Regions from separate parts of the Nitrospirillum bahiense genome, predicted to be linked through region 3. Evidence: predicted binding sites of a transcription regulator. Region 3 holds the regulator's gene; each other region holds the start of a gene.

The links. The regulator PhoB, encoded in region 3, activates phosphate uptake and scavenging genes when phosphate is short. The targets are predictions, from matches to a motif close to TNTCATAAAACTGTCA.
Positions count from the first base shown of each region.
Region 1: FBZ88_RS26720 (OprO/OprP family phosphate-selective porin) is a predicted target of PhoB. The motif match lies at 6,776-6,791, and genes of this name have one in related genera.
Region 2: FBZ88_RS13990 (arsenate reductase ArsC) is a predicted target of PhoB. The motif match lies at 2,777-2,792, and genes of this name have one in related genera.

Region 1 covers NZ_VITO01000027.1:25,964-36,076, reverse strand. Annotated here, with positions in the region: gene FBZ88_RS26740 (hypothetical protein) at 1-956, opposite strand, end outside; gene FBZ88_RS26735 (peptide MFS transporter) at 1,452-2,762, shown strand; gene FBZ88_RS26730 (LuxR C-terminal-related transcriptional regulator) at 2,957-3,655, opposite strand; gene FBZ88_RS26725 (DUF1003 domain-containing protein) at 3,824-4,750, opposite strand; gene FBZ88_RS26720 (OprO/OprP family phosphate-selective porin) at 5,018-6,631, opposite strand; gene pstS (phosphate ABC transporter substrate-binding protein PstS) at 7,343-8,395, shown strand; gene pstC (phosphate ABC transporter permease subunit PstC) at 8,577-9,548, shown strand; gene pstA (phosphate ABC transporter permease PstA) at 9,552-10,113, shown strand, end outside.
Region 2 covers NZ_VITO01000008.1:213,307-223,419, forward strand. Annotated here, with positions in the region: gene FBZ88_RS13980 (efflux RND transporter periplasmic adaptor subunit) at 1-1,057, opposite strand, end outside; gene FBZ88_RS13985 (arsenate-mycothiol transferase ArsC) at 1,543-2,115, opposite strand; gene FBZ88_RS13990 (arsenate reductase ArsC) at 2,160-2,669, opposite strand; gene FBZ88_RS13995 (methyl-accepting chemotaxis protein) at 2,837-4,249, opposite strand; gene FBZ88_RS14000 (ferredoxin--NADP reductase) at 4,571-5,344, shown strand; gene FBZ88_RS14005 (RES family NAD+ phosphorylase) at 6,099-6,824, opposite strand; gene FBZ88_RS14010 (MbcA/ParS/Xre antitoxin family protein) at 6,821-7,234, opposite strand; gene FBZ88_RS14015 (serine hydrolase domain-containing protein) at 7,300-8,691, opposite strand; gene FBZ88_RS14020 (helix-turn-helix domain-containing protein) at 8,750-9,877, opposite strand; gene purT (formate-dependent phosphoribosylglycinamide formyltransferase) at 9,882-10,113, opposite strand, start outside.
Region 3 covers NZ_VITO01000013.1:61,644-71,756, reverse strand. Annotated here, with positions in the region: gene phoU (phosphate signaling complex protein PhoU) at 109-873, shown strand; gene phoB (phosphate regulon transcriptional regulator PhoB) at 968-1,672, shown strand; gene FBZ88_RS18860 (hypothetical protein) at 1,728-2,114, opposite strand; gene FBZ88_RS18855 (FAD-dependent oxidoreductase) at 2,126-3,298, opposite strand; gene FBZ88_RS18850 (AraC family transcriptional regulator) at 3,446-4,282, shown strand; gene FBZ88_RS18845 (class I SAM-dependent methyltransferase) at 4,410-5,264, shown strand; gene ubiB (2-polyprenylphenol 6-hydroxylase) at 5,267-6,805, shown strand; gene FBZ88_RS18835 (aspartate-semialdehyde dehydrogenase) at 7,098-8,102, shown strand; gene FBZ88_RS18830 (hypothetical protein) at 8,181-8,471, opposite strand; gene FBZ88_RS18825 (hypothetical protein) at 8,759-9,019, shown strand; gene FBZ88_RS18820 (acetyl-CoA carboxylase carboxyltransferase subunit alpha) at 9,223-10,113, opposite strand, start outside.

The DNA.
Region 1 (10,113 bases), on a different contig from region 3:
AACAGGATGGTGGGCATGGCGACATAGGTCACGGCGCCGGTGGCCAGCAGCATCCAGCCGGCGGCGTGTAGGTGCATGCGCCGGGTGGCCAGCAGGGCGGCGACCACGCCCAGGCCCGCCAGGCCCAGCGGCACCTCCCAATTCTCATGGAAAGTGGTGACCAGGAAGCGCAAGCCCTCGCCCTTGCCCACCCAGCTCCAAACCACCTGGTCGGCCAGGCCCATCGTCGGGCTGGCCGCCAGCAGCGGCAGGACCACCAGGAAGGGCAGGCCCATCAGGCCCAGGTGGCGCAACGCCTGACGCCACGGCCGGCGCAGCAGGCCCGGCGCCTCCAGGCAGAAGATGGCCATGCCATAGAGGCCGACGGCGAACAGATGGCAGACGAACAGCACCAGCACCGTGGCGGTGGAGGCCGCCAGGCGTTGCAGGTGCGACCGGCGGCGCAGCGACAGCCGGATGGCCGTGCCCCACAGCGCCAGGCCGATGCCGAACAGGAAGTTGGTGAAGCCCAGCAGGAAGATGCCGTTGTACATGAAGGCCATGGCCAGCAGCGCGTTGGCGCCGCCGGGGCCATGCTCCGCCCGGTGCAGGGCTCGGTGCAGGGCCCAGGTGCCGGTGACGATGCTGATGATGATGGCGGCGATGAACAGCTTGCCGGCGATGAACACGCCCACGACCTTGACCATGGGCGGCGTCACCAGGTCCATGGCCAAGTTGGGAATGACCTGCCAGTCGATGGCGTAGAAGCGCTGCAGCAGGGGCTCCTGCCCCAGGTGCGCGATGATGTCCATGCGGGCCAGATGGTTGGCGTAGTCCGTCAGCGGCGGCACCAGCACGAAGAACAGGGGGGCCAGGACCACCGCCAAGGCGAGAAGGCCCAGCACCGTCGCCACGGGCAGGTCCAAGCTACGGTGGCGGGCATCGCTGCGCGCGTCGGCATCCAGGGCAACCATCATCCCCGCCAATTAACAGGGCGCTCCCGCAGCGCACAAGACAATCAAAAGGCACACGGCCAGCGAAAGGGGAATATGGGATCCCCTGTTTATGCTGGCGCTACACTTTGCCTCAGTCCGCGCTGTTCCGGAACCGCGGTGGAGTCGCCTGCGATTGTTGGACGGCAAGGGCGGCGCGGCCTTGCCGGAGGGGCGCCGGCTTGGGCGGCTCCCGCTTAAATTTTTTGATGCGCTGTCGTTTTGTGATTCCCGGCTTGTGTCGCGGGCGCGATTCCCCTAACGAAGCAGGCTGACAACGGCGCCGGCCCCGGGTGGGGTGCGGCGACCATGATGGACAACAGGTGGGCATATCCGCCGCGACGGCTTTGGGGGCCGACGGCGAAAGGGCAGCGCGGGCGTGAATGGGCAAGGCCGCCGCATCCCGGTTGCGGGATGTCCGGGCGCACCCGTTCTGTAGGGGGCCGCGGGATAGGCACCAATTTTTCCAAGGATTTGGGCATGCAGGCACAGGTCACGGCACGCGTTCGGCATCCGGTGGGTTTCTGGTTCGTCTTCTGGGGTGAGTTGGCCGAGCGCGCCTGCTACTACGGCATGCGGACATTGCTGGCGCTCTACATCACCTCGCAGCTGGGCTTCTCGGACAGCGACGCGGCCACCGTCATCCAGATTTTCATGGCGTCCTGCTACGCCTTGCCCCTTATCGGCGGCGTCATCGCCGACCGTTGGCTGGGCCGCTATCCCACCATCATCTTCTTCTCCTTCCCCTACATCTTCGGCCAGGTGGTGCTGGGCTTCGCCAGCAGCCCGTGGATGCTGTACGCCAGCCTGGCCATGCTGGCCATGGGTGCCGGCGCCATCAAACCCAACGTCAGCCCCATGATGGCCCGCATGTACCAGGAGCAGGGCAAGGAAGCCCTGATGGACAAGGCCTTCAGCTACTTCTACGTGGCCATCAACATCGGCGGCTTCGTCACCTCCTACGCGCTGCCCTGGGTGCGCGACAAGGCGGGCTACCAGGTGGCGCTGATGCTGCCGGCGGCCCTGATGACGGTGGCCCTGGTGGTGTTCGCCGCCGGCAAGCGCTTCTACCCGCAGGAAAACGCCGCCGACCGCGCCGCGGCCCGCGCCAAGGCCGGACAACCCGCCGGCGGCATGACGCCGGAGGAACGTACGCGCCTGGTGCGCATGCTGCTGGGCTTCCCCATGATCCTGGTGTTCTGGATGGCCTATGACCAGACGGCCACGACCTGGGTGTTTTTCGCCCGCGACTACATCGACCTGAACCTGTGGCCCTTCGGCTTTAACCTGACACCGGACCAGCTGCAGGCGGTCAACCCGCTGATGATCATCCTGCTGACCCCCATCTTCAACGCCTTCTGGGGGTGGGTGGACCGCCGCCGGGGCACGCTGACCCCGGCGCGCACCAAGGTGTTCGTGGGCTTCGGCATCACCGGCCTGTCCATCGCCATCATGGCGCTGGCCGGGTTGCTGGCCACCAAGGACCATCCGGTCAGCATCTGGTTCATGCTGGTGTCCAACATCGTGCTGGGCTTCGGTGAGCTGTGCATCAGCATGATCGGCCTGCAGTGGGCGTACATGGAGGCCCCGGCCCGGCTGAAGTCGTCCATCACGGCCGTGTTCTATCTCACGGTTTTCGCCGGCGACATGGTGGGTGGGCTGTACGTCCAGCTCTATGACCGCCTGTCGCCCTTCGCCTATTTCGGCGGCCAGGTGGCGTTGCTGGTGCTGGCGGGGGCTATCTTCTACGGCGTCGCCCTGCGCCGCCAGCGGGTGCTGGCGGTGGCGTAAGCCGGGGTCGCCAGCGTTCGAAAAGAAAAGGCCGCCGTCCCCTGCCTGGGACAGCGGCCTTTTTCTTGGTCCCGCCGATTGGGCCCGCTTGAAATCGCGCGGGCTTCAGGGGGGGCCGGCGATGCGCCCCCGGGTAGTTTCCAAGGTTTGATCGGATTCCAGCGGGCGTGTCACCCGTGGTCCGGTGCTTCCTTTCAGGCCGCGCCCGCCGTGGGGGTCGCTTCCGTCAAGCCATTGTTCAGCGCCCAGATGGCGGCCTGGGTGCGGTTGTTGCAGTTGATCTTGCGCAGCAGGCTCTTCAGGTGGACCTTCACCGTCGCTTCGGTGATGTGCAGGCCGTTGGCGATCACCTTGTTGCTCTCACCCTTGACCAGGGCCCGCAGGATTTGCGTTTCCCGCATCGACAGGCCCTTGTGCGGGCTGCCGGCGCCGACGCCGCCGGCGTGGTTCTGCTGGGTCAGCAGCAAGGCCAGATCGGAAGGGAACACCTTCTCGCCCAGCATGACCAAGTGCAGCGACTGGATCAGCGCGTTGGAAGAACGGTCCTTGGTCAGGTAGCCGTCGATCCCGGCCTCCAGCGCCATGCGCAGGCGCGGCGCGTCGAACCCGTTGGTCAGATAGACCAGGCGGGCCTCGGGGAACAGGTTGTGCAGCTGGCTGGCCGCCGCCCGGAATTCCCCTGCGTCCGTCACGTCGAACAGGACCAGGGCGATGCCACGGCCGGATGGCTTGGCGCCGGATATATCATTTGGTGTGGGGGCGGACAGCTCCGCCCGTGCCGCCTCGACATCGCGCGCTTCGGAAACCACGCGAAAATCCTGCGGCAGCAGTTGCCTTAAGCCCTGACGGAACAGGGTACTCGGGTCTATCACCAGAACATCATGGGTGGCCATGATCCAAACCTCCGACGCAGATGCAACTAGATCGGAGTGTTTAATATTGGCTCTTTCGGTCCGTTAGACAACCCTCACTTGTGTCCGGTCGCCTTAGCCCTTTCGCGTATCCAACCCGCGTTAGCTAGCCAGGAATAGCCGGAATGCCGCTCAAAAGGGATAGATGGGTCAGCGGCGGTAGCGCTTTTCCTGCATAATCTCAAGTTGCAGCTGCTGAATCTCGGTGAGCCGCTTCCACTGCCGCTGGATAAGATAATCAATTTTTTCGTGCAGGTGGCGGATCTCCAGCTCCGCCTTGAGGTTGACGCGGTAGTCGTTCTCGGACCGCAGGCGATCCTTCGCCTCCTGCCGCTTCTGGCTCATCATGATGATGGGCGCCTGGATGGCGGCCAGGCAGGAGAGGATGAGGTTAAGCAGGATGAAGGGATAGGGATCGAAAGACTTATCCCCTTGGAAGCTGCTGATGATCATCCAGACGATCAGGAAGCCGCCGAAGGTGAGGATGAAGGTCCAACTACCGCCGAAGCTGGCCAGATGGTCCGACATGCGCTCGCCCAGGGTACGCTCCTCGGCGTAGCCTTCCTCGATGTTCTCCGCCAGGGTCTCATGGGTGGCGATGCTTTCCGCCACCTGGCGGTCCAGTTCCGTAAGCTCGCCCTTTTCCTGCTGCAGCAGTTCCTCGACATACAGGGAGCGGTAGCGGGCGACCACGCCGCGGCTGACCAGGGCGTCGGGCGGCAGGCCGGGGTGGTCGCGGCGGATGCGTACGGCCAGGCTGGGGCGTAGGGTATCCAGGCTGATAAGGTCGCGCTTGGGGCGCAGCTTGCCGGTGACGCCGCAGGCCACGCGCTTGCCGCCGGCGGGCGCCGTGCCGTCCGATGGCGGGGCGCCGTCCAATCCGGGCTCTTCCTCCGCGCCATCAAGGCCGTCATCGTCGCCGCCCTCGTCGCCGCCCTCGTCGCCCAGGTCGATGTCGGCCAGCTCTTCCGCCTCGGCCGCCAGCTCGGCGGCGATGGCGGCGTCCTGCTGCGCGTCCCTCGCCGGCTGCGCCGCGTTCTCGTCCTGCGGGTTCATGCCGCCACGCCCCTCATCCATCGCACTCGTCCTCTTGATCCGGCATCACGCCTCAGGCCGTTTTGGCCCAGCACCCGCCGGGGCGCAACCTAAACGCTGACAGGTGTTTCTATAACCGAACTATGACAATTTTCCGCGATCACCATAGGGGAAGATGTGTTCCGTCCGCCCGGCCCCCCCCGTGCGCAAGTGTCGCAGGTAAAGAAAAACCCCGCCGGCGAACCGGCGGGGTTTCCCTTGTACAGGATGTCTCCCCGAAGGGGACAAGCCTTAAAACGTGAACTGGCCTTAGAACGTGAACTGAACGCGCCCGCCCAGGGACTGCCAGTTGTCGCCCACCTGGGTGTTGTTGGTGGCGGACGAGTACTTCTTCAGGTCGATGAACTGGTAGTCCAGCATGAAGCGGACGTTGCTGGTCATGTACCAGTTCAGGCCCAGGGTCCACACTTCCTGCTGGCCGCCGCGCACGCGGTTGGCGGTGTTGGTGGCCCAGGTGTCGGAGTTCAGGTTCAGGAAGCTGTAGCGCGCCACGGCTTCCCAGGTGCCCCACTGGCCGGCACCGGGGTTCAGGGGCTTGTCCACCGTCGGGGCGCTGAAGGCGCCCTGGTTGGCGACGTAGTTGCGCTTCTGGCCGGTCAGGACCCAGCCGGCTTCGGCGTAGTAGCCGAAGAAGCTCGGGTCGTTGGTGGCCGTGGACAGGTCCTTACGGCGCTTCACGTCGATCTGGTAGCCTTCGCCCTGGGCCCAGAAGCTGTCGTAGCGGGCGGCCAGCTCGCCGCCGTAGATGGCGACGCTGTCGGCGTTGATGTTGCCGGTGTTCAGGATGGAGCCCAGGCCGCCGTAGCGGTTTTCCGGACGCTCGGACAGGGCCAACACGTGCGAACCGGCGGCGTTCACGCCGTTGGTCTGCGGCGGGGCGTACATGTAGCCGACGTCGCCGGCGATGTGGACGATGGTGTGCTCATCGTTGATGGGCCGGAAGGCGGCGCGGGCGAAGGCGGCCTTCTGATCGTCGGCGACACCGGTCACGGCGCTGGACGTGACCGAGGCGGTCGCGCCGCCGGTGCTGGTCAGCACGGTGGTGCTGCCGAACGGGCTGGTATTGACGCTGTTACCGGTCAGGTAGACGTCGGCGAAGTAGTTGTCGCCGAAGGTGCGCACGCCGGCCGACAGGCGGCCTTCGCTGGCGATCAGGCCGGTGACGACGTTGTTGATGCCGGGACGTTCCAGCAGGCCGATGTCGTTGGAGCTGATGCTGTCTTCGAAGGTGAAGGCCGGCTGCATGGCGCCGACGTCGATCAGCCAGCCCTTGTAGCCGGTGTAGGTCAGCTGGGCGGTCTGCAGGCGGCCGGACTGGTTGAAGCGGCCCGGGAAGTCGGCCGTCACGTTGTAGGTGAAGTCGTTGAAGGCCTTGCCGGCGAAGCCGATGTAGGCGCGACGGAAGTTGAAGCCGTCGGTGATGTCCTTATTGGCGCGAGTATCCGGATTCTTGGCGTCCTGGAAGTTGTATCCGTAATCCAGGTGGATGCGGCCGACGGGCTGGAAGCTGAACGCCTTGTCCGCAGACGTGAAGGTCGGCACGCCGTTGGGGAAGGTGATGCTGGGCAGGTTCGCCGTGGCGGCGGTGGCCGAGGTGGCGGCCTTCTCGGCGGCGGCCTTGGACTCGGCGGCGGCCTTGTTGGCGGCGTCGGTCTGGGCCGAGATCGCCTGCAACTGCGCCTGCAGCGCCTGGATCTGCTTGTTCAGGGCGTCGATCTGCGCCTGGGTGGCCAGCGGGGTGGCGGCGGCGGCGGCAGTGGCGGAGGCGGCGTTCGACTTCTTGGTCTCTGCAGCGGAGGCGCCGGCGGCGGCGAAAGCCACGCCCAGCACCGTGCCAGCGAGCAACACGGTCTTCAGGTTCATTCCTAGATTCTCCCATCATCCGGTCTACGGCATGCCGCCCAATCCCGGGTTTCGGGGCCGACGTCACGCGTTTGGAGCGTTTGGGCTGCGGCCCTAACGAAGCGCTCGGTAGCAATATAGCATGACAGCGAGACTGCTAAAGGTTGACAGATTTATGAAAGGGGCTAGCTGTGGCGCCGCTGCAACAGTTTCGAGTCGGGCGTTTTAGCGGCCTTAAAGTAAGGCGGCGCAACAAATTCGGGACTACAGCAGTAGAGTCCGGACGGGGCTGGCGGCCCTGAAAAAGAGGGCGGGCGGATCGACTGCATCTATAGTGTTGTGAATAGGGCGCACCCCGGGGCCTGCTTATGGCGACCACGGGGATGCCGCTGCGGCGCAGAAAAAATGGCGATGGGCTGCGCGTCCGCCGACTCTTGAAAAGAAATTGAGAATCGGCGTTGACTCATGAGAGCCGCCGGGTTCCGGCTGGTATTGCCGCGGCACGTCAGGGCCGGCGGCCGGTACGGGGCGTGAACGAGGGGTGGTCCTGCGACAAAACGCCCACGGTTTCATAAAACTGTAACAAACTCGTCACCAAAGGTTCAGGACCCGGAATCTAGGGTCCGCCCGTCGAGACGGGATCAGGAAGCGGTCGCGGGGGTCTACCCCTGGGCGGATCGGCCGGGGCCCCGAGATGGTCGACTAAGACGTTCCAACCCGTGGGGGAATCCCGTGAACTTTCAACCGAAGAACCTGCTGAAGGGCATGGTTGCCGCCGCGGCCGCGGTGGTGATGGTGGGCGCCGCCCAGGCTGCCGACATCAGCGGCGCCGGCGCCACCTTCCCGTACCCCATCTACGCCAAGTGGGCCGAGGCCTATAAGGCCAAGACCGGCGTGGGCCTGAACTACCAGTCCATCGGTTCCGGCGGCGGCATCAAGCAGATCAAGGCGAAGACGGTCACGTTCGGCGCCTCCGACATGCCCCTGAAGGCTGAAGAGCTGAAGGAAGCGGGCCTGCAGCAGTTCCCGATGATCATGGGCGGCGTCGTCCCGGTCGTGAACGTGAAGGGCATCGCCCCCGGCCAAATCCAGCTGGATGGCCCGACCATCGCCAAGATCTACCTGGGCCAGATCGCCTCGTGGGACGACCCGGCCATCAAGGCGCAGAACCCCGGCCTGAACCTGCCCAAGACCTCCATCGTCCCGGTGTACCGTTCCGACGGGTCGGGTACGAACTTCCTGTGGACCACCTACCTGTCCAAGGAAGACAAGGAATTCGCGGAGCGCGTCGGTGCCAACACCTCGGTGCAGTGGGCTGCCGGCCTGGGCGCCAAGGGCAATGAAGGCGTCGCCAACATGGTGAAGCTGACCGACGGCGCCATCGGCTACGTCGAGTACGCCTACGCCAAGCAGAACACCCTGACCTACACCAAGCTGAAGAACCACGACGGCAAGGTCGTCAGCCCGGAGATCAAGGCCTTCCAGGCCGCCGCCGCCGGTGCCGACTGGGCCAACGCCCCGGGCTTCTACCTGGTGCTGGTCGATCAGCCCGGTGCCGACAGCTGGCCGATCACCGGCGCCAGCTTCATCCTGGTCTACAGCCAGCCGCAGGACGGCGCCGCCGTCGCCGAGGCCCTGAAGTTCTTCGACTGGGCGTACAACAACGGCCAGGCCGCCGCCGAGCAGCTGGACTACGTCCCGATGCCGGCCGCCGTGGTCGCCCAGGTCGAGAAGTCCTGGAGCACGGTGAAGACCGCCGACGGCAAGCCCGTCTGGTCGAAGTAAGAGTCCTCGGGTAAAAGGAAGCGCCCGCGGGGCTTTGGCCCCGGGGGACAAAGGTCGGGAGAGGGGTCGCCTACGGCTCCTCTCCCTCTTTGTCGGCTTCCTTGATAGACATCCGGGTTTTTTAGGTCATCGCGTTTCGGGTTATCGCAGGGCCTACGGCCGGAGGGGTGCTTTGGTGGACATGGCGGTAAAGGCATCGGACATCAGCGCGGAAAGTCCGCGGGCGCGCACGCAGCGCCGCAACGACCTTCTGTTTCGCGGCGCCACCCTGTTTTTCGCCCTCCTGGTGCTGACGCTCCTGGGCGGTGTGATCATCTCGCTCATACACGGCGCGTTGCCGGCCCTGAAGGCCTTCGGCTTCGGCTTCGTCACGACCGAGATCTGGAACCCGGTGACGGAGAAGTTCGGCGCCCTGGCGCCCATCTACGGCACGCTGGTCACCTCGGCCATCGCCATGCTGGTGGGCGTGCCCGTCAGTTTCGGCATCGCCATCTTCCTGACCGAGCTGTGTCCCGCCTGGGCCAAGCGGCCCATCGGCATCGCGGTCGAGCTGCTGGCCGGCATCCCCAGCATCATCTACGGCATCTGGGGCCTGTTCGTGTTCGCGCCCTTCCTGCAGCGGACCGTGCAACCCTTCCTGATCAACACGCTGGGCACCATCCCGGGCATCGGCGCCTGGTTCAAGGGCCCGCCCTACGGCATCGGCGTGCTGACGGCCGGCCTGATCCTGGCCATCATGATCCTGCCCTTCATCACCTCCATCACCCGCGACGTGTTCGAGACCATGCCCGCCATGCTGCGCGAAAGCGCCTATGGCCTGGGCGCCACGACGTGGGAGGTGGTGCGCGACATCACCATCCCCTACACCCGCGTGGGCTTGGTGGGCGGCGTCATGCTGGGCCTGGGCCGAGCCCTGGGTGAAACCATGGCCGTGACCTTCGTCATCGGCAATTCGCACCGCATCGCCTCCTCGCTGCTGGCGCCGGGCACCACCATCTCGGCCGCCATCGCCAACGAGTTCACCGAGGCGGTGGGCGACACCTACACCTCCTCCCTGATCGCGCTGGGCCTGGTGCTCTTCGTGATCACCTTCATCGTGCTGTCGCTGGCCAAGCTGATGCTGGTGCGCATGAACCGCAAGGCGGGGACCTGATCCATGGCCATCACCGACACCACCCCTCCCGGCACCAACTTTGCGATGGGCCGCTATAAGCGCCGCAAGGTTGGCAACACCATCACCATGGGCCTGGCCGTGGGCGCCGCCGTCTTCGGCCTGCTGTGGCTGGTCTGGATCCTGGCGGTCCTGCTGATCAACGGCCTCAGCGCCATCAGCCTGGGCCTGTTCACCCAGATGACCCCGCCGCCCGGCAGCACCGGCGGCCTGCTGAACGCCATCTTCGGCAGCATCGTCATGACGGTGCTGGGCATGGTGATCGGCACGCCCATCGGCATCATGGCCGGCACCTACATGGCCGAATACGGCAAGGGCACGAAGCTGGCGGAGGTGACGCGCTTCATCAACGACATCCTGCTGTCCGCGCCCTCCATCATCGTCGGCCTGTTCATCTACACCATCGTCGTGGTCCCCATGGGCCACTTTTCCGCCTGGGCGGGCTCCATCTCGCTGGCCGTGCTGGTCATCCCGGTGGTGGTGCGCACGACCGAGGACATGCTGAACCTGGTCCCGGGTTCCCTGCGCGAGGCCGCCGCCGCCCTGG
Region 2 (10,113 bases), on a different contig from region 3:
CCTCGCCATTCACCGGCTTGCCGTCCTTGTCCACTGTGGGACGCACCACATAGACGCTGTTGCCGTACAGCGAATAATCGACGGCCGTTTCCGGCAGGGTGACCTGGTTGGGCGTGGCCGGCAGCACGACGGTGACGTTGCTGAACATCCCGGGCTGCAGGGCATGATCCTTGTTGGGAATGGTGGCCTGCAGCTTCACCGTGCGGGTGTCACTGCTGATCTGGGGATCGATGGCGGTGATGGTGCCCTCGAACACGCGGCCGGGGAAGGCATCCACGGTCACGCGCACGGCTTGGCCGACGGCCACGCGGCCGCGCTCGCCTTCCGCCAGGGTGAAGTTGGCGTACAGCTCGTCCAGGTCGGTCAGGGTGACGATGGCGTCGCCGGCCTTGACGTACTGGCCCACATCCACCTGGCGCACGCCCAGCACGCCGTCGAACGGCGCCCGCACCAGCAGCTGGGCGATCAGGGCGTTGGTCTTGGCGATGTTGGCGTTGGCCTGATCCAAGGCGGCCGCCTGCTGGTCCACCGTCTGCTGAGAGGTCGCCTGCTTGGCCACCAGGGCGCGATAGCGGGCCAGGTCCAGCTCGGCCACCTTGGCCTGGGCCTTATAGTTGGCCAGGTCGCCCTGCTGCGGCTTGTCGTTCAGCTGCAGCAGGGGCGTGCCGGCGGTCACCGTGGCGCCGGACTGGAACAGGATTTTGGTCACGGACCCGCCCACCTCGGGCGTCACGGTGACCTGGTGGACGGCCTGCAGCGTGCCCACGGCGGGCAGCAGCTGCGGCACATCCTCCGTCTTGGCCACGGCGGTGGCGACCGGCGGCGGCGGCGGCGTCATCTTTTTCAGGATTTGGCCGATCATCACGGGCCTCACGCTGCGGTCAAAGTACACGAACAGGCCGCCGATGATGGCCAGCGCGATGACGGTGATGACCATGAACAGGGCGATGCGCGGCGGCCGCTGGCGGCCGTCCTGCCCCCGGTAGTCGGTGCGCGACAGTCCCGTCGGCGGCGCACCCGGTTTCGGCACGGTGGTCACGGTCGATTGGGATTCCATGGTCTTGGTCTCGCTCGGCGCAAAATGCCCGGGTGCCGGCGGGACGATCCCGCCGGGTGGGCGATGGTGTCGGTCTCGAAATCGCACACGCGCGGCAACGCGCCGCCACGGCGTGAACCGGGCGATGGCTGTCTGCCGGATGCGAAGGGCAAACCCTCCCGCGCCGCCTCGCCCCCAAGAAAACCCCAAGGGCAGGCGGCTACAGCCGGCAGCGGTGCGCTTTCCTAAACGATGGCCTGTCCCCGGCGATCCGATGCCCCCGCACCCGATCCGTCCGATCCCATGGGCCCTCATTATTGCAGCGGACTATGGGCAGGGCGTCGCGCCGCTGCCAGTGAGCGGTGTCACAACACGGCACTCGCTTTTCGCAAATTCCGGAAAAAATGCAACGATTGCTATGTCCAGCTGAATTATCGGCCGCCCTGGGTATGCTTTATCCATCGGGGGCTTAATTATCCACCCCGGGGGCGTGCCCTCTTGCGGGATCAGGCGGTGCGCAGCCCGTCGTCGTCCTCATCCGGCCATTGGCTCAGCGCCAGCAGGCAGTGGGCGGGCAGGACGGACAACACATCGATGCGTCGCCGTAAATCCTGGAAGATGGCGTCCACCAGTACCTCAGGCGCGTCGGCATCCGGATACAGGGCGGGGTCCGGGTCGGGCAGGGCCCAGTGCGCCGTCACCGGCTGGCCCGGCCAGGCGCCGGCCATGCCCGTCGCCGCCAGCTCGCTGACGGTGATGACGATGTCCACCGGCGGGGCGTCCGGCGCCATGAAGCGCTCCAGCGGCTTGGGCGCCAGGCCGCCGGTGGCGACACCTTCCGCCCGCAGGCGGGCCAGGGCATAGGGGTTCGGCCGGTCCACAGGGGTCAGGCCCGCGCTGTGGGCATCGAATCGGTGGCCCGCATGATGACGCAGCAGCGCCTCCGCCATCATGCTGCGCCCGGCGTTGACCCGCCCGACGAACAGCACGCCCAGGCGCCGGTTCACCATGCCGTAGCGGGTGCCGTTCGGCGGCTGGGGCAAGATCATGTCCGGCGTCGGGCTGTCGGGCGGCATCATGGGACTCGTCCGGTACGGGGCGGGAGGGCTGGGGAAGGGCCGGCTCAGCCGGCCGCCGCCCAACCCTCCTCACTGTGCATCGCCGTCAGCGCCTCGGCTGTCAGGCGGGCCAACCTTTGCTCCGGCAAGGAACAGAAGATGCGCACCCGGCGCTCGATCATGCCGAACAGCAGATTGAACAGGGCCCGCTGTTCCACCTCCGACCCCTTGAACCCCTGCGGGTCGGGGAAGCCCCAGTGGGCGATCATCGGATGGCCGGGCCAATGGGGCGCTTCCGCCTTGGCGCTCGTGTCACAGGTGTGGAAGATGAAGTCCATGGGCGCCACGTCGGGGCCCGCGAATTCGTTCCACGACTTGGGGTGCAGGCCCTCGGTGGGAATGCGGGCCTTGGTCAGCAGGTCCAGGGCGATGGGGTTGCATTCCGGCAGCGGGTCGGACCCGGCGCTGAACACCTCGAAGCGGCCGCCGGCCCAATGGCGCATCAGCGCCTCGGCCATGATGCTGCGGGCGGAGTTGAACTGGCATAGAAACAGAACGCGGTAGACCTTCGCCATGTCGCTTCATTCCCCCTGAATGCCGCGCCCCATGGGTTTGGGGACCGCAGCCGCGTGCCGCCCGCCCCCCGGGCAGGCACGTTTAACCGCATGCTAATCCCAGCGTATGCCAGTCTTGTGACGCTGGTGTTGCAGCCCGGCGAAAAGGGATAGGTTGGGCCTTGATCTCAGGCGCGGTAGCAGACCCGCAGGCCGCCCCACAGCCGCCCGCGCACCCAGATGGGGGCGGAGGCGTCCTTCATCAGGGCGAAGACGCCGCCGCCCATGTCGCGGCGATAGGTCTGCAGCAGGAACGGCGCGGTGCCGCGGCTGACGGCGGTGGCCGTCTTGTCGGCGTAGACGCGGCGGTTGCGGCCATTGGCGGCGTTCCACACGGGGTCGGCGCCGTGGGGTTTGCGGAACTGCGGATTATGGCAGGGGATCAGGCGGTTGTGGTCGGTGGGCGCGCAGAAGACCATGCGCGGGTCCATGGTCAGCACGGGATCGTGCAGCGGGGTGACGGCCGCGTCCAGGAAGGGGATGTAGCGCGTCATGTATTGTTGCGGGTTGCTGCCGGCGATGGGTTTGAGGTCGGTGTCGAACAGGTCGTCCATGGTCAGCTCCCCCGCCGCCAGGGCCTGTTCCATGCGGGCCGATATCTGGCCCGCCACCTCGCGCGCCCGGTTGATGAAGGGCGTGTCCTCCGTCGCGTAGCCGGACGTGGCGGTCAGCATCATGATGGCCTCCGCCCGTTCCAGCGTGCGGTCCAGGTGGGTGGTCGCGGTCTTCAGCGCCGTGCCGGACGATGCCGCGTCACGGTGCAGCGCGTCCACCGTCTCCTGGAAGCCGTCGCAGCGCCGGGCGATATCGCCGGTGGCGCCGGCGATGGCGGTGGCGTTCTCCTCCACCTGGGCCACGGCCGTGCCCACGGTTTCCACCGCCTGGCCGATGGTGGCGGTGCTGCGGCCCACGCGCTCAGCCTGTTCCGACCCCGCCGCCATGCGGGCGGTCAGCCGGCGCACCTGCTCGGTCAGGGCCTTCAGCGTGGCGTCGATCTCGGCGGTGGCCTCCGCCGTCTGGCGGGCCAGGGCCTTCACCTCGGTGGCGACGACGGCGAAGCCCTTTCCGGCTTCGCCGGCGCGCGCCGCCTCGATGGTGGCGTTCAAGGCCAGCAGGTTGGTCTGGGCCGCGATGCGGTTGATATCGCTGGACACCCGGGCCACCCGGCCCATGGCGCCCTCCAGCCCGCCCAGCTCGTCCGCGCTGGCGTTCACCGCCGCGACCAGGTCGCCGATGGCGGACAGCGACTGGCGGATTTCGCCGGCGGAGGCGTCAATGTCCCGCCGCGCGCCGGCGGCCACACCCTGCGTCGCCTGGGCCATGCCGGCGATGGCGCGATTGCTGGCGACGATGTCGCGCGTCGCCGCCTGGATGTCGGCCAGCTGCTTGCCCTGGTTGTCGATGGCGCTGTCCACCTGATGGATGCTGCCGACCACATCGGCGATGTCGACGCTCAGGCGCCCGACCTCGGAGGCGATGTCGGCGATCAGCGTGCCGGCGTCGGCGCGCAGTGGTATCGATTGGTGGGTGTCCACGGCCATGTCCTCTCCCCAGGATCGGGAAGGGCATTCTGGGGCCCATCCCGTAAAGAAAGCGCAAACAACCCCTGTCCAAACAGGGTGGCCATTTAGGATAGGTGCATCGTCGCGCTCCCGCCCTCATCCTTTGGTTGACCGCACTATGCGGTGGGGAAGGAAATTTTTTCCCAAGATCGGCTTGTAATACTGGACTATTCGACCAGATATGCAGTCGCAGCGATCCAGGGCAGTGTATTTTCGCATTTGCGGAAGGGCGGGAAACCGCCATTCTCCCCGGCTTAAAGCGATGTTTTCCGGTGAGTCAGGAAAGAGGGTATAGCGAGGATGAGCGCGTTTCTGTCCGGCAAGGTCACCCATGTCCATCATTGGACTGACAACCTGTTCAGCTTCCGGCTGACCCGCGACCCGTCCTTCCGCTTTCGCAACGGCGAATTCACCATGGTGGGCCTGGAAGTCGAGGGCCGCCCGCTGATGCGCGCCTATTCCATGGCCAGCACCAATTATGAAGAGCACCTGGAATTCTTCAGCATCAAGGTGCCGAACGGCCCGCTGACCTCTCGCCTGCAACACATCCAGGAAGGGGATGAGGTGCTGTACGGCCGCAAGGCCACCGGCACCCTGCTGCTGGACAACCTGCTGCCCGGCCGTACCCTGTACATGCTGGGCTCCGGCACCGGCCTCGCCCCGTTCATGAGCCTGATGAAGGACCCGGACGTCTACGAGCGTTTCGAGAAGGTGGTGGTCACCCACACCGTGCGCCGCGTGGCCGAACTGGCCTATTACGACGACATCACCAAGCACCTGCCGAACGACGAATTCATCGGCGAAATGCTGCGCGACAAGCTGGTCTACTACCCGACCGTGACGCGTGAGCCCTTCCGCACCGAAGGCCGCCTGACCGACCTGATCAAAAACGGCAAGTTCTTCGCCGACATCGGCGAGAAGCCGTTCGATCCGGCCCAGGACCGCGTCATGATCTGCGGCGGCCCCGGCGTGCTGAAGGATCTGCAGGACCTGTGCGAAGAGGCCGGCATGAGCGAAGGCAGCTCGAACGAGCCCGGCCACTACGTCATCGAGAAGGCCTTCGTGGAGCGCTGATCCAGCGATCCCCGTCGGCACGGTTCACGGCCGCGCTCCCACCCGGGGCGCGGCCGTTTTTATCTAAGAGTTTTCTTGATGGTATTATTGCCGGCCTATCCTCGGATTGTTATTTCGATAGCCGATGGCTCAACGCCAAAGTATATACTTAGTCCAGCCTTGGCTTGTTGTATTGTCAGCCCTCTATTTTCCTCAATGTTCACCTTTTGTGGCATCGGGACAAACTTAAGATTATTAAAATCGATCTGGCTATAGTCTTCTGTAGTCCAAAAACGCACAGGATTGCGACCTTCCCATTGATTGGGTATGTTGCACAGAGCGTATTCGCTGAACAGTACGAGCCAGCGGCCCTCCCGTTCGGTTGAGGGAACAACGTCGCTAATGTGTCCAACCATAAAAGCGGAGCCGTGCGATTCAGAGCCTTCACTGTCGGGGTGGTTCGCGTTTCGGCAAACGACCGCATACTTACAGGACTTGGCTCTTGCTCGATCTAAGGCCCAGGACTGTGTTCCCCCCGCTGATAAAATGCTTTCGATGGACTGAAGTGCCAAGACTGACAATACGTTATCCGTCATGATTTGCGTCTCCCGTGATTCCAGCGTTAGCCCATGTGCTTCGGATAACGTATCAATAAAGTATCTAGAAAGTATCGTCAACATATTTTGATGTATGCCCAGCCTAATGCTGGGGGCGTGTCCATGGCTTCCAAGGGCGCAGGTATCCTGGAGGTATTCATTATCAATACCGTTTCCGTTCAGGGCTCCGGCATCGCCCGCCACTCATCCTCGCCGATGACGATGTAGCGGGTCACGGCCCGGCCATCCCAATGATAGCGCAGGGTGCGGGCCTGCAGGATGGGCGGGGTGATCAGGTCGGGGTAATACAGGGCGGCGGCCAGACCCTGGGGCCAGCGCACGCTGGGGTACAGCACGCCGTCGCTGCCCTGGGCCTTCAGCCGCTTGCCCAGCGCCTGGCCCGCCGCCCAGTCGTCCGGCGCCAGGCAGTCCCGGAAGGCCTCGCCGCGCACATCATGGAGGGTGCCGGCCACGCGGGCGGTCAGCTCGCGGAACTGGGCGTCGGCCGCCGGCTCATCCGTCATGCGCATGAAGCGGCCGAAGTGATGGACGGTCTCCATCAGCGCCACCTCGAACCGGTCGCCGCAGTACCACACGCCAAAGGCGCCGTCGGAAAAGCGGCTGGGCCGGTCGGTGGAGGTGTGGGTGAAGGCACCCATGGCCAGGCTGGCCCCGGGGCCGGACAGGCGGCGCGCCGCCGGCACCAGCGCCAGGTCGCCCACCTCATCCCGCACGCGGGGATTGGTCTTGGCCTCCGCGCTGGCGATCAGGTCCCAGTCCGCGGGATCGGCGATGTCCTCGAACAGCCAGACCGGCGGGTAGATGGTGCGGACGATGCGGTAGGCGGGGCGCCAGTCCAGGGTCGTGGTGGGCGGGGTGTCGGGCGGGGTCTCGGGCGGCGTCACCACCCGCCGCGCTCCGCATCCAGGTAGTTGCGCACGGCGGTCAGGTCGGACGGGGCGCCGGCCAACATGCGCTGCAGCGCCGACTTGCCGTGGAAGGCGGCATTGGGCTTGGCCACCCAGGCATAGGCGCGCTCCGGCTCCATGAACAGATAGCGCAGGGCCTTGTGGATGCCCATCAGATCGCCCAGGCGCCACAGCAGGTCCGACGGCAGGCTGCCGATGTCGCCCCGCTTCCAGCGGTAGAAGGTGGACGGGCTGGGCTGGCCCAACAGCACGCGGGCCTGGCCGTCATCCACCCCCCACAGGCGAAACAGGTTGAAGACGGCGCGCAGCATGGCCGCCCCTTCGGCCTGGGTGACGGCACCGGGGACGGCCGCGTCGGGCGTGCTGGCGGGTAGGGCCTGGGCCATGGCGAACTCCTTAATGCCATATGGCAGTTAATATAGGATGAACTGCCATATGGCACAAGTGCCGCTCATTTAAAGGCCGCTACCGTATCGGCCACCAGCCGCTCCAGCGCCAGAATATCGCCCTCGGGCAGATAGGACATGCCCAGTCGGACGATCACCAGGCGGGCGCTGGGGATGATGACGATGGACTGGCCCTGGTTGCCGCGGGCCATGAAGCTGTCGGCCGGCATGCCGGCGCGCACCCGCCGGGCAGCGGCGCCCCCGTTGTTCGCAGAGCCAGCCCGGTTGGTCCAGAAGCCGGCGCCATAGCCGAAATCCTCCGACCCCGGCGTCAGGCGGGCGGAATAGTCCACCCAGCCCTCGGGCAGCAGGCGCCGCCCGCCCACCACGCCATCATCCAGGAACAGCTGGCCGAAGCGCGCCCAATCCCGCGCCGTGGCCCACATATGGCTGGAGCCGATGGGTGTGCCGGTGGCGTCCAGTTCCAGCGTGGCATGCTCCATGCCCAGGGGGTCGAACAGCTCACGGTGGGCGAAGGCCAGGACTTCCGAACCGCTTCCGCCCGTCCGTTGCCTGATCAGGCGGGATAGCAGCAGGGTGTTGCCATTGCTATAGGTCCAGACTTGGCCCGGTGCCGCCTTGGCAGGCGCGGCCTCCACCATCGCCGCCATGTCGGCGCGGGCATAAACCATCTGCGTGGTCGGATCGGCCATGCTGGTCCAGTCGGCGGTCAGGGATTGGCCGAAGTCCAATCCGCTGGTCATGCGCAGCAGGCCGTCCACGGTGATGTCCCGGCGCGCATCATGGTCCCAAGCCGGCACGTCCAGGCGCTGGTCCACCGTCAGCTTGCCCTGCCGTACCAGGATGCCGATCAGCGCGTTGGTGACCGACTTGGTCATGGACCATCCGATCAAAGGCGTGTCGACACCCACGCCGGGGGCATACCGCTCCGCCACCACCTTACCATCGTGCAGGATGACGACCGCCTTGGTCCAGCGGTGGGGGGCCTTATCCGGCTCGGCGAAGGCCCGGTCCAACGCCGCCGTCAAGGTGGGATCGGCGGGCGCCACCACGTCAGGTCCGGCGATGGGCGGCAGCAGGGCCGGGGCCGGCGGCGGCAGGGCGATGCGGGGCCCGGGCGGCGGATCCTCCGCCGTCAGCACGCGGCAGCCGGCCGGCCCTTCGTATACCGCCTTGCTCTTCACCAGACCGGCGAACCGCGCGGTGACGGTCCCGGTGTCGTAATCGACCTGATAGCGGGTCAGGGCGCCCCCCGGCCGCATCTGCGGGGCGACGCCCTGGTCGAAGAAGGTGGCGGCGTCCAGCCCGCCGACGAACACGGCGGAACAGATCTGGTGGCTGGTGAAATGGGCCGGCACCGACACGGCGCGGCGGGCACCGTCGCAAGCGGTCAGGGCCAGGGGTAGCAGCAGGGCGGATAGCAGACGGGGCGGCATGGGCGGCGCTCAAGGCTGGGGGAGAGGCCGCCAGCCTTGACGCTCCGGTCCCGCGCGATCATGCCGGATTTGAAATCCGGCTAGCCGTTGCCACACGTTTCGACGGTTCGGCCAGGGCCTGGCGGCGATAGTCGCCGGGTGTCAGGCCGGTGTCCGCCTTGAAGGCGCGGTTGAACGGACCCAGGGAGCCGAAGCCCGCGTCCAGCGCGATGGTCAGGATGGGCACCTCGGCCTGTGCCGGATCGGCCAGCGCGGCCTTGGCTTCCGCCAGGCGGTAGTGGTTGAGGAAGGCGTTGAAGTTGCGATGGCCCAGGCCCTGGTTGATCAGTCGGCGCAGACGGTACTCGGGCAGGCCCAGCTCCACCGCCAGTTGACCGATGGTCAGGCCGTCGCGGCGATAGGCGCGGTCCAGGCGCATGGCGCGTTCCAGCGCCGTCACCCAAATGGGATCGACGGCGGCGGGCTCGGACTCCGGCGCCGGCGGCACGGCGGGAACAGGGGGGCACCGATCGTGGAACAGGGCCTGACCGCCGCCCACGCGCAGCAGCGACCACGCGATGATGCCGGCGATGGTCAGCAGGCCGGCCGCGTCCAGCAGGTTGCCGCTGGCGCCCGCGGCCTGTTCCCGCCCCGTCGAGGAAGGGCCCGCCAGGGTGGCCAGCGCCGTGACGATGGAATGCAGGGCCGCTGCGGCCACGATGAACAGCCGCAGGCGGCGGCGCGGCTCCACCAGGTCGGCGGCGGCCGTGGCCACGGACTGCCAGGCGGCCAGGCCAGCCCAGAGCAGGGGCTGCAGGTCCAGCACCAGGCCCAGGGGACGGGCCGCCGCATGGTGGCCCGGCACCAGCACCAGGCCTTGGGTGAGGCCCGTGGCCGCCAGCGCCAGCCAGACCAACCCGTGCCAGGCACGGGGGCGGAAGGCGTCGTCGAACAGGCTGCAGGCGAACAGCCAGAAAACGAAGCTGTTGGCCGTGGCCAGCCCCATCAGTGGCGCCGCGCCAACCCCGGCCCAGGCATGCACGCCGGCCAGGGTGCACAGGGTGTAGGCCGCACTGCCCACGGCGAACAGGGCGCCCAGCCGGGCGGCATTCACCCGGGGGTATTCCGCCAGCAGACGGCCGGCCAGCAGGACCAGCAGGCTGACCACGCCACCGCGCAGGAACAGGTCTAGGGCGGCGGCGTTCACGGCCTTAGTCGCGGTAGCTCAGCCACACTTTGTCGGCCACCCGCTTGGCCAGGGCGCGGGCCTCGTCGGCCGTGGCGCCTTCGGCCAGGGCTACGCCCATGCGGCGATAGGGCCGGGTGGTGGGCTTGTTGAAGATGCGCACCTCCACGTCATGCTCGGCCGTGCTCAGGGCCAGGGCGTCGGCCAGGCCTTCCACGCCGAAATGGCTGGAATCCTGGCTGGCCAGGATGACGGCG
Region 3 (10,113 bases):
TCCATAGCGACCTGCCGCTATGGTCCACCTGCCCGACCGGCGATGTGTCCCGCCGGCCGCCGTTTTTCATGCCCCGGCCGGGACCGCCGGGGGTGGGGTGGTAAGAAAATGCCGGCCGAGCATACGGTTAAGTCGTTCGAGCAGCAGCTGCAGCGCCTGTCCAACCTGATCACCCAGATGGGTGGCGTGGCCGAGGCCCAGGTGGATGGCGCCGTCCAGGCGGTGGTGCGCCGCGACGTGGACCTGGCCGCCCGGGTGATGCAGGCCGACCATCAGCTGGACGACTACGAACGCGGCATCGAGCAGGAGGCCGTGCGCATGCTGGCCCTGCGCCAGCCCGTGGGCAGCGACCTGCGCGAAATCCTGGCCGCCCTGAAGATTTCCGCCGACCTGGAACGCACCGGCGATTATGCCGCCAACATCGCCAAGCGCAGCATGGCGCTGGCCAAGCTTCCCGCCGTCCGGCCCGTCAGCGCCATCCCGCGCATGGGCAAGCTGGTGGAAAGCATGCTGAAGGACGTGCTGGACGCCTATATCGATCGCGACGTGGGCAAGGCCATCGACGCCTGGAACCGGGATGAAGAGCTGGACGACCTGTACACCAGCCTGTTCCGCGAGGTCCTGACCTATATGATGGAAGACCCGCGCAACATCACCCCTTGCACCCACCTGCTGTTCATCGCCAAGAATCTGGAGCGGGCGGGCGACCACGCGACCAACATCGCGGAGACCATCCACTTCCTGGTGCTGGGCCAGACGCTGACCTCCGTCCGGCCCAAGCATGACCAGTCCAGCTTCGTCGTCGGCCCCACGGCCGATGTCGACCTGCACGGCAGCGGTCTGCACGGCGCCGACGCCGTGGACGATCTGTGAGCCTTTCCCCGGGCCCCTCCACGCCCGGGCCTGCAAACGATTAGATTGACCGCCGCTTACCCCGACCCCGGACAGCCAGTTTTAGGGACACCCCATGAACGCCTCGTTGAAGCCCTTGGTTCTGATCGTCGAGGACGAAGCCGACCTTGTCACGCTGCTGAGCTACAACCTGGAGAAGGAAGGCTTCCGCGTGCTGACCGCCGGCGACGGCGAGGAAGCGCTGCTACTGGCCGACGAGCAGGCGCCGCACCTGGTGCTGCTGGACTGGATGCTGCCGCTGATGAGTGGGCTGGAGGTCTGCCGCCAGATGCGCCGCAACCCCAAGACCCGCGAAATCCCCATCATCATGCTGACCGCCCGGGGTGAGGAGGCGGACAAGGTGCGCGGCCTGAACTCCGGCGCCGACGACTATATTTCCAAGCCCTTCAGCCCGACCGAGCTGGTGGCCCGCATCCGCGCCGTGCTGCGCCGGGCCGTGCCCTCGCTGGCCGAGGAATTGCTGCGCTACGGCGACATCAGCATGGACCTGGCGGCCCACCGCGTGCGCCGCAACAGCCGCGACATCCACCTGGGCCCGACCGAGTTCCGCCTGCTGCGCCACTTTATGCAGCACCCGGGCCGTGTGTTCTCGCGGGAGCAGTTGCTGGACATCGTCTGGGGCCACGATGTCTATGTCGAACCGCGCACCGTTGACGTGCACATCCGCCGCCTGCGCAAGGCCCTGAACGAGGACACCGAGTTGGACATGATCCGCACCGTGCGCTCGGCCGGCTACGCCCTGGACATGAAGTCGGCTTGATATTTCCATATCAGCGGCACGAGGGGAAACCGCGTGCCGCTGCTTGGCCCCCGCATCAGGCGGTGAGAGCGGCCGTCGCCAGGTTCGCAGCCTCATCCGCCGTGGCGGCCACCTCCATCGCCACGCCGAAGGCCTTGACCGCCATGACGGCCTGGGCCTTGAAGGCGGCACGACGCACCGCGTTCGGCTCCACCGTGATCACCGCGCGGCATAACGCCGCCAGGGCGTCGCGGTTGCGCTTCAACCACAGGCCGCGCAGGCGCCGGTCTTCATGCGCCTCCGCCTCCGGGGGATCACGCATGATGATGACGAAGGGCAGGCCCCGTTCCAGCAGGGCGTCCATCTCCCGTTCCCACTGCGGCGCGTAGCCAGGCCGGGTGGTACCGGGGCGGGTCGTTACCACGGGAAAGCGGCTGAGATCGTGTATCTCGAACAGGCTCATTCTCAATCTCCTTAAAACACGTCCGCAAATAAAGCCGCGGCGCCCACTTCCGAGAGGTGGATGGCGCGGGCGGCACGGGTGCGCATTTCCGCCTCATACTCCCGCGCTGCCGCCGAGGCCGATGGAATGCGGGACAGGCTGGCCGCCAGCACGGCGGCGTCGCGCAGCGTGACGTTGGCGCCCAGGCCACCGGCGGGGCTCATGGCATGGATGGCATCGCCCAAGAAGGTGACGGGCCGCGGCGCCCAACACGGCCAGGTGCGGGCCAGCCGCGCGCTGCGCACCGGCAGCAGCGCCATGTCCCGGGGATCGGCATGCCGGAACAGGCCGCACAGCTGGGGATGCCAGTCGCGCGCCAGATGATCCGCCACCACCGCCGGCGCGGCACCGGGGAAGCGCCCCATCAACCGGGTCCTGGGGCCGATCAGCGCCCAGTACAGATAGTCGTCCACGAGGCTGAGCCCGCCCCGGTCGCCCTCCGTGGGGTCGAACAGCATGGGTTCGACGATGCCGGCATAGCCGTCGGCGAAGACCACGCTGGTACCGGCACAGAGGTCGTCGCCCACCGCCGCCCGCACCTGGGGTGTCAGGGTGGTGCGGCCATAAAGGCAGACGGCGCCCACGTCCAGCGGCTCCGCCTGAGGCATCAGCTGGCGGCGGACGGCGGAATTGATGCCATCGGCCGCCACCACCAAGTCGGCCCGCACCGACGTGCCGTCGGCGAAGGCGACATGAACCCGGCCGTCGGCGCCCTCGGCCAGGGCCTGGAAGGCGGCGCCGAACCGCACCCGGTCTGCCACGCCGGTCAACAGGATTTCCCGCAGGGTCTGGCGGTGGGCGCAAAGGTCGCCCGCCGCTTCCCGGTGGGGGGCGCCGTCATCAGCCGCGCTCCATACCGCCGGCGCCCGGCCGGTCACCGGCGCCAGCTGACCGTCCAGGAAGCGGGTGCGTGGGGCGGGCACGGCGCAGGTGCGCCGGAACAGGTCATATAGGGTGGGGGAAAGGCAGCGGGCCAGGGCATCGGCACCGTCCGCGTCGATGCGCAGACGATAGCCCTGGGAACGGCTGTCCACGCCCGCGTCCCGCTCATACACCACGCAGTCGATACCGGCGCGCGTCAGCGCCTGCGCCAGGCACAGGCCACCCAGGCCCGCGCCAATGATCGCCACCTGCGTCCCGTCCATCTCGTCACCATCCGCCAAAACTCCGCACTGGGGATTCGGTACCGTGAAACAGGACAAGCTTGATAACGACAGTCGGACGAAAAATAATGCGGAACGGCCAAACCGATCGCCAGCCGCCCGCCCAGCCATCCGCCCTTTGGAACGCCCATGCGCCACGCCCACGACACCGCCCCCATGACCAAGGAAGCCTTCCTGGAGATGTGCGAGCGGACAGACGGCCCACCCGTCGTGACCTTCTGGGGCAGCCATTCCGCGGAGGACCGGACCCGCATCGGCACGCGGGAGATCGACTGGCACACCCATCGGCGGGGGCAGCTGTTCTGCATCGCCAACGGTCTGATCCATATCCGCACCGCCCATGGGTCCTGGATGCTGCCACCGCTGCGGGCCGGGTGGATACCGCCCGGCATGATGCACAAGTTGACCATCAGCGGCGCGCTGTTCGGCTGGGGTATATTGCTGACGCCGGAGGCCAGCGCCGGCCTGCCCGATCGTCCCTGCGTCATGGGCATCAGCGACCTGTTGCAGTCCCTGGTGCGGCGGGTGGCGGAATGGCCGCTGGAGGCGACGCTGACGCCGGAGCAGGAGCGGCTGCTGGCCGTGCTGCTGGACGAGGTCCGCCTGGCCCCGGATGAACCGCTGCACCTGCCCATGCCCACCGACCCCCGGCTGTTGCGCTTGGCCCTGCGCCTGCTGGAGACGCCGGACGACGACCGCACGCTGGACGTGCTGACGCGCGACGCCGGCCTGTCGGAACGCACCGCCCGCCGCCTATTCGCGGCGGAAACCGGCCTGAGCGTGACCCAGTGGCGCCAGCAGGCCCGGCTGACCCTGGCCCTGGAACGCCTGGCGAAGGGGGAGGCGGTAGCCGAGGTGGCGGACGCCCTGGGCTATGCCACGCCCAGCAACTTCATCGCCATGTTCCGCCGTGCCTTCGGCGAGCCCCCCGCCCGCTATTTCGCCCGAAGGGGGGTGGCGGCTTGACCTTCCGCCTAGGGCGGCCAAACAGATAAGCCACTTATCCTGCCCCGTTTTCCCTACCGTTTTTTAGGGGCAGGCCTGCCCACCAAGCCCGCTACCCAAGCGCCCGTCCCGACGCTATGGTGCCGCCATGGTCGATCATCCCACGCCCCCGCCCTTCACCGCCGACACCACCGCCACCGACGCCCTGACGGCGCAGGAGCGCGAGGCGCGATCCTTCGGTTTCCGCGCCATCAATCCGGCGGAGAAGGCGCCGCTGGTGCAGGGCGTGTTCTCCAGCGTCGCCAGCCGTTATGACATCATGAACGACCTGATGTCGGTGGGCATCCACCGGCTGTGGAAGGCGGATTTCGTCAGCCTGGTGAACCCGCGCGCGGGCGAGACCATCCTGGACGTGGCCGGCGGCACGGGCGACATCGCCTTCCGCATGGCGGCCAAGGCACCCGCCGCCCGGATCATGATCTGCGACCTGACGGAGGCCATGGTGCGGGTGGGCCGCGACCGCGGCATCGACAAGGGGTCCATGCCAGGCTGGGACCAGGCACCGGAAACGCGCGGCGGCCTGCCCACTGGAGGGTTACAGTGGACTGTGGGCAATGCCGAGTCGCTGCCCCTGCCTAACCGCTCGGTCGACGCCTACACCATCGCCTTCGGCCTGCGCAACGTCACCCACATCGACAAGGCCCTGGCCGAGGCGTATCGGGTGCTGAAGCCCGGTGGGCGCTTCTACTGCCTGGAATTCAGCCAGGTGAACCTGCCCATCCTGCGGGAACTGTACGACCGCTATTCCTTCGAGGTGCTGCCCCGCATCGGCCAGGTGGTGGCGGGCGACCGCGACAGCTATCAGTACCTGGTGGAAAGCATCCGCCGCTTCCCTGAGCGGGAGGCGCTGTGCCGCCGGCTGGAGGCCGTGGGCTTCGCCCAGGCCAAGGCCCGGCCGCTGACGGGTGGCGTGGCCGCCATCCATTCCGCCTGGCGCGTCTGACCATGCTCCGCATCCTGCGCAACCTGCGCCGCCTGTACATCATCGGGCGTACGCTGGGCCGGCATGGCGCCCTGTTCCCGGAGGAATTCCGCGACGTGGCGCCGGGCGTGGCCCTGGTGCTGCGCCTGATGAACAACAACCGGGCGCCCGGCCGCAAGGGCCAGCGCCTGGCCGCCGCCATCCAGGAGCTGGGCCCCAGCTTCATCAAGCTGGGCCAGGCCCTGTCCACCCGGTCCGACCTGGTGGGCGACGCCGTCGCCGAAGACCTGGCCCTGCTGCGCGACCGGCTGCCCCCCTTCCCCACGCCCCAGGCCGTGGCCATCATCGAGGAGCAGCTGGGCCGCCCGCTGGGCGAGATTTTCCAGAGCTTCGAGCCCGAGTCGGTGGCCGCCGCCAGCATTGCCCAGGTGCACTTCGCCGTGACGGCGGAGGGCAAGGAGGTGGCGGTGAAGGTGCTGCGCCCCGGCGTGGAACTGGCCTTCCGCCGCGACATCGACCTGATGTTCTGGCTGGCCGGCCTGGCCGTGCGCGTCCTGCCCCGCCTGAAGCGGCTGAAGCCGGTGGAGGTGGTGGAAACCTTCGCCGAGACCGTACGCATGGAGATGGACCTGCGCATGGAGGCCAGCGCCGCCTCGGAACTGGCCGACAATTTCAAGGGCGACGTCACCTTCAACATCCCCAGGGTGGATTGGGACCGCACCAGCCAGCGGGTGCTGACCATCGACCGCATCCACGGCATTCCCGTGGACCAGGTGGACGCCATCCGCGCCGCCGGCTTCGACCCCGACGACGTGCTGCGCCAAGCGGCCAATTCCTTTTTCAACCAGGTGTTCCGCGACGGCTTCTTCCATGCCGACCTGCACCCCGGGAACATGTTCGTGAACATGTCCGGCCACCTGGCGCCCGTGGATTTCGGCATCATGGGCCGGCTGGACCGGCAGACGCGGCTCTACCTGGCCGACATGCTGCTGGGCTTCCTGAACCGCGACTATCGTCTGGTGGCCGATGTGCATTTCGATGCCGGCTACGTCCCCGCCCACCAGTCGCGCGAACTGTTCATGCAGGCCGCCCGCGCCATCGGCGAACAGGTGCACAACAAGCCGCTGCACGACATCTCCGTCGGCCGGCTGCTGGCCCAGCTGTTCGCCGTGACCGAGCAGTTCGAGATGGAGACCCAGCCCCAGCTGCTGCTGCTGCAGAAAAGCATGCTGACGGCGGAGGGGGTGGGCCGGGCCCTGAACCCCAAGCTGAACATGTGGGAGGTGGCCCGCCCCCTGATCGAGGAGTGGATGCGGGAAAACCGGGGGCCGGAGGCGCGCCTGGCGGAGGCCGTGCGCAACCTGAGCGCCACCGCCCACAAGCTGCCCCTGCTGCTGCGTCATGCCGACCGCCTGGCGGAGCATCTCGACAACGGCGGCGTGCCCATAGATCCGCGCAGCATCGACGACCTGGCCACCCGCCTCAAAAGCGGACGGGGCGGCTGGCAATGGGCCGCCATCCTCGCGCTGACGATCGCTGTCACCATCCTGGCGATGCGTTAAAGTCGTCCGTCAAACGCTGGGCGCCGCCATCCGGCGGCTTGGCTTCCTCACCTTTTAGTCCGCCTTCGGCTTCCCAAAAGGTTCCGGCGGACGCAGTCGCGTCCTACCGGCGTAAAACGAGCTCGGCGCCCAAGGGACGACATACACAAATCCTAACCAAAACTTGCGCGGCGCGGCCTTGGCCACAAGGCAGCCCTGCGAGTCGTCCGCTTGACGCAGGTACGAAACGAACAAGAGGATGGCGCCTCTCGTTCCATATGTTTCACCCTTCCGTCGTTGAGGAATTAAGGTCATGGCCTTGCCCGTCGTTGCCATCGTCGGCGCCACCGGTGCCGTTGGCGTCGAGCTGCTTGAGTGCCTGGAGCAGCGTGATTTCCCCCTGTCCGAGCTGCGCCTGCTGGCGTCGGCCCGGTCGGCCGGCAAGACCATGACCTTCAAAGGCAAAGAGATCACCATCCGGGCCCTGGATGAGAACAGCTTCGACGGTGTCGACATCGCCCTGTTCTCCGCCGGCGGTTCCATCTCCAAGGTCTACGGCCCCATCGCGGTCAAGGCCGGTGCCGTCGTCGTCGACAATTCCAGCGCCTTCCGCCAGGACCCCAACGTCCCCCTGGTGGTGCCGGAAGTGAACCCGGAGGCGGTGAAGCAGCACCAGGGCATCATCGCCAACCCCAACTGCTCCACCATCATCGCGCTGGTCCCGCTGTGGCCGCTGCACGTGAAGAACCGCATCACCCGCTTCATCGCCGCCACCTACCAGGCGGCGTCGGGTGCCGGTGCCGCCGCCATGGAAGAGCTGCGCGAGGGCACGCGCGCCTATCTGGAGGGCAGGCCCTTCACCCCCACCGTGCTGCCCCACCCATACGCCTTCAACCTCTTCAGCCACAACGCCAAGGTCGACCCGGCCAACGGCTATAATGAGGAGGAGATGAAGATGGTGAAGGAGACGTGGAAGATCTTCGGCGACGCCGACATCCGCATCTCCGCCACCTGCGTGCGCGTGCCCGTGCTGCGCGCCCATTCCGAGGCACTGACCGTGGAGTTCGAGCGGCCCATCACCCCGGCCGAGGTCAAGGACATCCTGGCCACCGCCCCGGGCGTGCGCATCGTCGATGACGTGGAGAAGAACTACTTCCCCATGCCGGTGGACGCCTCGGGCCAGGGCGACATCCTGGTGGGCCGCATCCGCCAGGACATCAGCGACCCCAGCGGCCGCTCCATCCAGCTGTTCGTCGCCGGCGACCAGCTGCTGAAGGGTGCCGCACTCAACGCCGTGCAGATCGCCGAGCTGCTGTAAGAAGAACCTGCCTAGACCATTCCGGGACCCGCGAGGCGACGAGCTTCGCGGGTCTTCTTCATGGGGAAAGTCCAAACGTCAGAGACAGTTGCCCCGTCCACATTCGATCGCCAGCATCACGGTGCCAATAACGGGGAAAAGAACGATCGGCGCGGTCGCCAGTAACCACCAGCGCCGTCGCCAGCGGATGACATTGATCACCGATATGGCCCAACCCAAGACCGTCCCCCAGAATAGGGCGGGGTGGCGGACAACCCCTTCAAGCCATCCGTATTGGGCCACCGCCATCCAGACAGCCATCGCCACGGCAATGGCGACCGCGACCACGGTCATGGCGTTCTGCGCGGAAGGTGAATTGATGTCGATCACAGCAATGGTGCACCGCAGGTAATTGACACCATTGCAAAATATCAGTTCCTACGAAGCGGATTACAACCCGCCATCTTATTCCTTTTGAATTAGGCCCAGATGGGCCGGCCGGCCCACACCCCCATCCTCATGGGAAAAATCGGCCGCAGGCCCAACTTTACGGTCGCGGAAAAGCCTCAATTGGTCGCAATATCCTGGTTGTCCGGGGTCGTTCCCGGGCGAACCCCAACCAGGGACCTCGCATGCATCCGCATGAGGCGACCGGAGCCCCCAATCCGGAACCCGGCATGGCCGCCGCCGTGATGGCCGCCACCCCCAGCACCTTCGACATTCCGCCGCCCCAGTCCCGTTCCTCCGCCGCCCCTGCCCGCCAAATCCTGGACGCGGTCACGCGCTTCCGGAAGATGGGGTGCCGCAACGTCAGCCTGACCCTGACCCGGTCCACGGACACCATCCTGGACGTGCAGGCCATGCTGACCCTGGCGGGCCTGGCCAGCGACGTGCAGCCGGCCGGCGGCGGCTGCTCCCGCCTGGTGCTGCGCAGCTAGTTAGGGTTCCTCCCTAACCTCTTTCGATCCGCCGGCCTCTGCGGCCCGCGCCCCTGTCCCCGGCGACAGCGCCGGGGATAAGTCTTGGTTTTTTGCCCGCTGACCGGCAGATCCTGCGCATGGAAAAAGGGCGCCTCCCCTGCGGGAAGCGCCCTTCTCGTTCGTGTCAGCGCCCAGCCTCAGCCCAGAGGCCTTCCGGGGTCTTACCCCAGGCCCTTCTGGCCCATGCTCAGGTACTTCTCGCGGCGGCGGGCGATCAGGGTGCCGCCGTCCTGGCCGCGCATGGAGTCCAGGCTGTCGTCGATGGCGTTGCCCAGCGCCAGGATGGTTTCCTCGCGTCGGCGGTGCGCGCCGCCGATGGGCTCCATGACGATGCGGTCGATGACGCCCAGTTCCTTCAGGTCCTGGGCGGTCAGGCGCAGGGCCGCGGCTGCGTCGGCGGCGTTGGTGTTGCTGCGCCACAGAATGCCCGAGCAGCCTTCCGGCGAGATGACGGAGTAGATCGAGTGCTCCAGCATCAGCACCCGGTCGGCCGTGGCGATGGCGATGGCACCGCCCGAGCCGCCTTCACCGATGACGGCGGAGACGATGGGAACGCGGGCGCGCAGGCAGGTCTCGATGGACTTGGCGATGGCTTCCGCCTGGCCGCGCTCTTCCGCACCCACGCCGGGATAGGCGCCGGCCGTGTCTACCAGGGTGATGACCGGCAGATTGAAGCGGCTGGCCAGTTCCAGCAGGCGCTGCGACTTGCGGTAGCCTTCCGGCTTGGCCGAACCGAAATTGTGGCGGATGCGCGTGTCGGTGTCGTGGCCCTTTTCCTGGCCGATGACCACCACCGACCGGCCGCGGAAACGGCCCAGGCCGCCGACGATGGCGCGGTCCTCGCCAAACACCCGGTCCCCCGCCAGCGGCGTGAAATCGGTGATCAGGGCGTTGATGTAATCCAGGCAATGCGGCCGGTTGGGATGGCGCGCCACCTGGACCTTCTGGGCCGGCGTCAGCTTGGCGTAGGTCGAGCGCAGCAGCTTGTCGACCTTGTCCTCAAGCTTGCGGACCTCGTCGGCGATGTTGAGACCGCCGCCATCGGACAGGTG